2 regions of the Sphingobacterium sp. BIGb0116 genome follow, and region 1 is predicted to be linked to the other one. Evidence: riboswitches for the same ligand, from Rfam matches in the RefSeq annotation. Region 1 holds a riboswitch; the other holds the start of a gene.
The links. A riboswitch is a leader RNA that binds a small molecule or an ion and turns the genes downstream of it on or off. The one in region 1 is predicted to bind S-adenosylmethionine.

Region 1 (4,205 bases):
TTTAAAAGGCTCGGTCAAGGGGATAATCTCTGCTGTAATACCGCCAATTAGCTGCAGCTTCTGATTTGCAGCCTGAATATCATGACCGATCTGCACGAGCAACAGTTCCCGCTTCGAAAGCTCCAACGAAATACGCAGGACGTCACTGTGTAATACCACGCCCGCCTTATACAGATGTTCAATCTCTTTGAGCTGTACCCGTTGATCAGCAATATCCTGCTCGATTAAAGATCGGTTACTATACGACAGTTCCAAATCCAAAAAAAGATTGCAAACCTCCAATTTCGTCTGCGCTGCGGCATTCTTCCAATCGATTCTGGCCAGCTCATTTTCCAATTTTTTGGACTCAATTTTCATCAGGTCCCGATGCCCATTGTAGAGGTTCAGATAAAAATCCAGGCCGCTATCGTACAAGTAATGAATGATATCATGCTGGGAAGGTTTATTTAAAAGCCCCTGGTCATACACAGGCATATTACTCGCATAACTAGCAGAAGCTCTGGCGGAAATTTTGGGCAGCAACTCCATGCGTTGCTGCTGTACTGCCACCTCAGTTTCTTTGAGCTGCAAATAGGACTGCTCGATGTATTTACTGTTCTGTAGCGCTTTGTCGATCATGTCTTTCAGGGACATGCGCAAAGAATCGAGGGCGAAGGTGTCCGAAATAGCGAATACTAACAATCCCATGGTTAGTATTCCTTTTGCCCAATAGGGAGGAAAAAAGTTCACGTGTGCTATGTAATTTTTTTGCGTAGCAAACTTAGACACTTATTGGAACTTGGATTTCTTCACAAACGCCAATATGTTATGGAAAAAAGACATTTTTTCATCAATTCAAACAAAAAGACCAATATCTGCCAAGAAGCCCTTACAATATCCTTTTTTACAGCACATAAAAAAGGCCTTTCAAATCATGATTTGAAAGGCCTTTTTCGACGGTATAATAATAGATTATCCGTATAAGGAATCTTCTATTGCATTCCACAACTGGATTCTTTTTTGTAGCGCAATTTTACTGATCTCTTTCATTTCTGTCCATTTAACCTCATCGTCCTTCCCGAGATCTGTGATCATCTGCATCGCCAAAGGCCCATGCTCGTCGCCGTCAAGATCAATATGACGTTGAAAATAATAGATAAAGCTATCCAGATTGGCTGTAGGGAAGTTTGTTTTAATTTCTTCCAAAATAGAGGTAAACATTCCCGGGATAAGATCTTCGCGTCCAAATGTAAATGCAGCAGCAATTTTATGCACCTCGCCCTCAGCAATCACTTCGAATGTAAAATTCAAAAAGTCTTTGATCCGCTTGTCCAATGTGGTCGTTGCAATGACATCGAATATGTTACTCGATTTTTTGGCGTGAGCAATAAATTTGTTGACCAGATGAAGGTCGGCACCCATGGCATCCATGGCGTCCAGATACATCTCAAAATGGCTCAAACGGCGGCCATCAATATATTCATCCGACTCCTCAGCCAATACAATTTCGTTGATTAGATAGCGTGTTGATGGATGCTCACTCGCAAACCAAGGTAAAGTCGTACAGGTCAATTTAATCTGTAAAGCTTTTAGTAAAGACATAAAATCCCATACAGCGTACACATGCCCTTCTGTAAAAGAACGTAGATTCTTGATCGTTTTGATCTTACGATACAAAGGGTGTTGCAATAATACCTCGCGTTCGGCAGCAATGTATTCGTTAATTTCCGCAATTCTATTCATGGCGCAAAAGTATTGTCTTATCTCTATTTTTAAAAGTATTTTCGATGAGATTACAGTAACATGATAAATTTTTCGCCCAGCTATCCGCTTCATAACCAAATCACAGCCAACAACGCGCCTCGCTTTTGACCGCCCTACTCCCGTTGCTAACGCTCATTTACCCTTAAAAACAAAAATATTTTTAATTATAAAAAATAATCTACTATATTTGTAGAGTATTCAGAATTGCATGATGCAATACCAACCGAGTGCAGGCACCGCGGTGGTAAATTAATACGGGTTTCGACCAAAATAAACGTCGCAGAACGATTATTTTCCCTACAAGATCTGGATACAGTTTATGGTTTAATCCTTTAAATTTTTAAATTGTATGGCTACTACAACAAATCTTTACCAACACTTACTGGAAAAATTCAGTTATTATTCAACAGATGAACTGATCCAGCTCAACAATGACACCATCTTAGGACAAGGCTGGGGTTCAGCCAAGGCAACCTTTAGAACAGCTTTGATCAGTACGTTCTCCAAAAGAGGACTGGATCTTTCCAACATCATTTCCAAGGAAGACGGTTTTACCTCAGTGAAGCATGTTCCTGTACGCTTGGAACAGAATGTCCTGATTCCTTTACAATAATCGTTATCGGCAAAAAAAAGCGCGCATCGAAAGGACTTCGTGCGCGCTGCTGTGGTTGGTTTAGGAAATTGCCGATTTAAAAGAAGGCAATAATCTTATTATTTATAGTTTGGATTCTGAATTAACACACCTGCGCTTTTCTCAATTTCTGTTTGTGGTAATGGCCAGCGGTAAAATTTGTCTTCAAAATGATAGGGCACTTTACTGTCTTTGACCGCATTGAGTACTTCGCCTGCGATATGCCAACGAATCAGGTCGTAATGCCGTAGTCCTTCGAAAGCAAGTTCAACCCTTCTTTCGTGACGGATACGGTCGCGCATTTTTTCCTTGTTATAACCGGCAGGGAACCCGGGCATCTGAACGCGGCTCCTCAGGGTATTCATAGCATCGTAAACCGATTGATCTGGTCCGGCGATTTCATTTTGTGCTTCGGCATACATCAATAACACCTCTCCAAACCGCAGTACAACAGCATCCTGTTGGCTCAATGTTGAAAAGCCGAAAGGTAAGTTGGCCGGATCCAAAAATTTCAGCACCCCATAACCTGTAGGCCGCGGATTGGACGGTGTATGGATCTTACCGCCGCCAAAGTCGGGATGATCCACGAAAATTGTTTTGCTCAAGCGCGGATCCCTATCTTTGAAGGGATTGACTCGGTCAGTCAAAGGTGATTCGCCAAAAGGCAGACCATCTTTGCATTCATAGGTATCCACGAGGTTTTGCAACGGTGAAGCAGCAATCCAATCGCCTAGGTACATGTCCCAAGGGGCTGTATTATTCGGTGCCAGAAAATTGACCGAAAAGATAATCTCGGTATTGTTCTTCTGTGTTGCGTCGCGAAAGACATTTTCAAAAGCCGTACTCAGGGTATACTCTTTCATGACATCGGTGCATAAATCTTTTACCTCTTTCAGAATTGCTAAATCGGGCACCCCTTTATCACCATAAGCCGCAAACAGTAAAACCCGTGCTTTCAAGGCTTTTGCTGAACTTGCGGTCGCATGCCCCCCATTGTTGAAATACGGTTTAGCCGCTAAGTTGGCGATCCCGAAATCCAGATCGGCCCGAATCTGTTTTAGAATATTTTCCGCAGTTTCCTTTGGCTGACGTTGATTCTCCAGACTGAGGGGAGTCAGTACAAGTGGCACTTCACCATAGATACTGTACAATTGGAAATACACAAAAGCACGGATAAAGCGGCCTTCGGCTTCCATATTTTTCTTCTCTGGATCGTTCATATCGGCGCCATTGTAGCCCTGAAGCTTCTCGATCAGGCGATTGGCACGTCCTATTCCCACATAAGCATCGTTATAAATTCCGGTTTCATACCCCCCTGTGGTCGGATTTAAATTCCCACCTACGATTTCATTGACGCTACCTGAGTTGAACTGATTGTAGCCATTGTCGGTCAGACAGTCCCGGAAAGGCATCCCATAGGAGAAAGCCTCACTCTGCAATGACGCGTATACACCGGCCAATGCATTATCAAAATCCGATTTTTTGCTAAAATAGTTGTCCGAAGCGATCTGATCCAAAGGATTAAGGTCCAAGGCACTGTTACAGGAACCCAAAAATAGTCCGGATAGCATCAACGCTGTTATAAATTTCTTTTTCATAGCACTTAAAAGTTAACTTGTACACCAAATGAATAAATCTTGTTTTGTGGATACTGTACCAGATCACCATTTCCATAGCGTTCAGGGTCCAAGCCCTTAAATTTGGTCGCAGTAAGGAGGTTATCACCCGAAAAATAAACCCTTAGGCGGTCAATTTTATATTTTTTCAACAGCCCTTCAGGTAAAGTGTATCCGAACACAAGATTTTTCAACCTGAAGTATGAAGCATCCTG
Region 2 (4,205 bases), on a different contig from region 1:
AGATTTAATAGGTGCACTCCGATTGAAAGGCCCATAACAAAAGCAATAAAAACCAGCCAACGATCGCTACCTTCTTCATCTGCACGCACTTCCCACTTTAAAATTGCCCAAAAAACAATCGCTGTACACAATGAAGACATCGCATATACCTCAGATTCAACAGCCGAATACCAGAATGAATCACTGAAGCAGAAAGCCATTGCACCAACTAAACCCGCAGCAAAAATTTGGAAATAATTCGATAATTGAACTTTCTCTTGCCTGTTGAGTATCCTTTTGGCAATTGCTGTTATCGTCCAGAATAAAAATGTAACAGTAAGCCCACTGCAGATTGCGGATCCAATATTCATCCAATAGGCAATTTTACCTGCATTACCAAAAGCCAGGTTGGAAAATATATTCTGAATAAGAAGAAATAATGGTGCTCCCGGTTGGTGTGCCACTTCTAGCTTGTAGGCACAGGCAATAAATTCACCACAATCCCACCAGCTTACCGTCTTTTCAACGGTGGCGATATATACACATGTAGCAATTAGTCCGCAAGCAAAGCCGAGTAGAGAATTTAATCTAGTGTACTTCATAAGGTCAATTTGGTCTATTGTTAAAATCCTTTTTAGCACTTTAAGTTAAAAAGTTATCCTGACTCCAATAAGTTAATTAACACTATTTAACACAAGTATCTGACTATAAACAGGCTACTCAACCCTGAATATAGAGACCGACCTAAACCACACTATCGAAATTATGGACTTATTTCGGGCTTTCACAACTAATATTACAATAAAAAAAGGAAGCTTATTGGCTCCCTTTTCGTATTATTTTTATGAGTTAGGCTAGTTTTTCAACAATTTTCTTTGTTGGACCAGGATTACTCATCGTATAGAAATGTAATACCGGAGCGCCAAATTTAATCAGCTCCTGACATTGTTGCACCAACCACTCCTCACCGACTTGTCTGACGTCGGCATTCGTTTTACATGCTGAAACAGCATCGCTCAGTTCCTCCGGAATATCTAAATGAAATATCCTTGGTAAGGTCACCAACTGCTTTTTCGTTGTCAATGGTTTTAATCCTGGAATAATAGGCACATGGATTCCATTGTCTCTACATTTTGTTACAAACTCTTTGTATTTTTCAACATTAAAGAACATCTGAGTCACAATAAACTCTGCTCCCATATCGACTTTTTGTTTCAGATATTTAAAATCAGTATTGAAATTTGGCGATTCAAAATGCTTTTCGGGATATCCCGCTACTCCGATGCAAAAATCAGTCTTTTCCGATGTGATAATGTCTTCATGCAAATACTTTCCTTTATTCATATCAGTTACCTGTTCCAATAGGTCTGTTGCAAAAGCATGTCCACCATCGCTCGGTATGAAATCGGCATCGCCTTTACGTGCATCTCCCCGCAATACCAAGACGTTATCTATCCCCAGGAAGTTCAAATCGATCAGGGCATTTTCAGTTTCCTCTTTTGTAAAACCACCACATATCAAATGGGGCACCGCATCTACTTTATATTTATTCATGATTGCAGCACATATCGCCACTGTCCCAGGACGTTTACGATAGGAAACGCGTTCCAGTAATCCACTCGCATGCTCTTTATAGATATAATCTTCCCGATGGTAGGTTACGTCGATAAAAGGAGGTTTAAACTCCATCAGTTCATCCATGGTTTTAAAAATACTTTGGATGCCCTGCCCTTTTGCCGGTGGCAATAGCTCAAAAGAAAACAATGTTTTTCCTTTGGCATTCTGGATATGATCGATAATCTTCATTAAAAAACTGTTTTTAGTTTGGTTGGCTTACATCGAAACGCACAAGTCGAGGAATCGTTTATCTACATGTAACTTATCTTTCCCACATGGAGTAGGGTAGAATTTAGCACCTTGAACAATACAGGTTGCTAAGGCTTCAACGGGTCTAGTCCCTCGGCCTTTCTCTATAAGCGTTGCTAATATCGTTTTAAAAAATCAAAAGACAAAAATATTTTTTCGAAAAGGCAAAAATAGCGGCAAAAAGACTGCAATAAATGCGGCTTCAGGTTTATTCCCAGTCAACAACAGGAATTTACGCTCCACCAAAAGTAAAAGACTTAAAAAAACAGATAAAATTAACGATCGAGGATCATCGACAGCGAAGATATTGACTATGCCACAACAGGATTGGCTAAAGATTCGCTGCCAGGGAATTCCGTAGATTTTTGAGATAAAATGTGATCAATAAGAGTCCTGTAACATGGTACTCCTCTTTCGATCCAAATTTAAAACCATCAAATAAATATTGATAGGCGACTAATGCATTTTTTTCGTTGTAAAATAATTCCTTCCAAGAATCGGGAACATCTGCCCATGCCTTGAGCACAATGCCATTCTCAGCATAAATAATGGGTGATTCAACACCATCCATTCGATAATCGTGATGTGTACCAGAACTTGATATGTGTTGGAAATAAGCGATAGAATAATCTACAAAATTCAATGCCCTAGCTTTTATCTCCTTTTCACTTTCTGATTTTACAGGGGCATTTCGCCATAGATTCACTTGGCTATCAAATTTGCTGGGGGTCTCCCGGATAGGGGTTTTATCTAACGCAAAGTTGATATAAAGTCTTTCGCTAGTGGGTATACGTGCTGAGCTAAACTGTGAAAAATCACCTCTCAGCTGAACAAAATCGCTTTTTACCTTAATAATATCTAATGCGAGGCTACCTTTTTTCTCATCGGTCAATTCTAATCGATCGCCGTTGAATCTATACTTACCGAAGAGTAAGATATCATCGATCGCCATGACAAACTTGTCTTTATCATGGAGAGAGAGAAAGGACCGATATATCGTAGGATCATTACCATAGGTATCTGCCTCGACATTTTGGGGTGATTCTCTTTTTACTTTATGATACTCTTCATTTGAATAGCCCAATATCATTTGGTAATTGCCTTCAGGAAAGTCCTTTTTCTTCCCAAAGAAAGCACAAGAAGACAACGAGAATACGAATAGCAGCAGTAATAACGGTTTCAAAATCAATCAATAATTATGGCCAGTAATAATATACAGACCAAGATAAGAAATTACTGCAATAGTTCGTATACTGCTATTTATTTGAATAAGCTCGGGGATATGCTTATTCTTTATAAAGATCCACCAAGCCTTCTGGCAATTCAACTTCAATGATCTCCTCTTCGCCATCGATTCCTAAGATCAAATCATCAGACAACGGGAACATCAGTTCTTTACCGTCCATATTTACCGAGGCGACAAATTGTTGTGGAAATTCCTGGACATCTGTTATTTGCCCCAGTTCACCATGGTTTTCATCAATCACTAAAAAACCGATTAAATCAGTATATCTAAAATCATCTGGATCGCGCTCGGGCATCTTATCATTGGAAAGATATAGCTTTTTACGGACAAGTACTTGAGCCTTATCGATATGATCCACATCCTCAAATGTCACATACGCTGTACTATTTTTTTGAAATTTAATGGTATCAACAAAATAAGGAACAAGCTTTTTGTTCACTTCCACAAAGACAACATCGATATTCAAACTCTCGTATTCCTCGAATTCAAAAAACAGTTGTACTTCTCCTTTAAGACCTCTTGTTTTACTGATGTAACCGATGTAAAAGCTTTGATCAATAGTCATATATTTCGTATTTAGCGATTAGCTGTGAGACATGATTTGGCAAACCATTAGCCTATTGGCTGTTTCAAAAAAAGCCGGCTCAAGATTGAGTCGGCTTTCTCGAATACTTTATGAAAGAATTAACCTTCAGTTTCTTCTGATGCAGGAGCTTCAGTCTCCTCAGCAGCAGTTTCTTCCGCTACAGGAGCATTTTTAGCAGCTACAGCAGCAGCTTTTTCTTCTTTTTTCTTAGCTTCAGCAGCTAAAGCAGCTTTTCTAGTTTCAGCTTTAGTTTGTGCTAAACCATCTTTTTTACCAGTGATTCTTGCATCATTAGCTTCAGTCCAAGCTGTAAATTTAGCTTCAGCAGCAGCTTCATCAAAAGCACCTTTTTTCACACCACCTTGCAAGTGTTTTTTGTAAAGAACACCTTTGTAAGAAAGGATAGCGCGAGCAGTGTCAGTTGGTTGAGCACCTTTATTCATCCAATCCAAAGCTTTTTCAAAATCCAAAACGATAGTTGCTGGATTTGTGTTTGGGTTGTAAGAACCAATACGTTCGATGAATTTA

Region 2: another riboswitch for S-adenosylmethionine. It lies ahead of M2419_RS17535 (methylenetetrahydrofolate reductase); the one in region 1 lies ahead of M2419_RS05730 (5-oxoprolinase).

Annotation. Positions count from the first base shown of each region.
Region 1 is NZ_JANUDT010000001.1:1,358,359-1,362,563, forward strand. Features, by position in the region: gene M2419_RS05720 (TolC family protein) at 1-687, opposite strand, end outside; gene M2419_RS05725 (DUF3050 domain-containing protein) at 952-1,722, opposite strand; SAM-I-IV-variant riboswitch at 1,933-2,026, shown strand; gene M2419_RS05730 (5-oxoprolinase) at 2,093-2,356, shown strand; gene M2419_RS05735 (RagB/SusD family nutrient uptake outer membrane protein) at 2,455-3,972, opposite strand; gene M2419_RS05740 (TonB-dependent receptor) at 3,978-4,205, opposite strand, start outside.
Region 2 is NZ_JANUDT010000007.1:254,864-259,068, forward strand. Features, by position in the region: gene M2419_RS17530 (DUF2723 domain-containing protein) at 1-581, opposite strand, end outside; gene M2419_RS17535 (methylenetetrahydrofolate reductase) at 829-1,785, opposite strand; SAM riboswitch class I at 1,856-1,958, opposite strand; gene M2419_RS17540 (hypothetical protein) at 2,177-3,028, opposite strand; gene rimM (ribosome maturation factor RimM) at 3,132-3,656, opposite strand; gene M2419_RS17550 (30S ribosomal protein S16) at 3,776-4,205, opposite strand, start outside.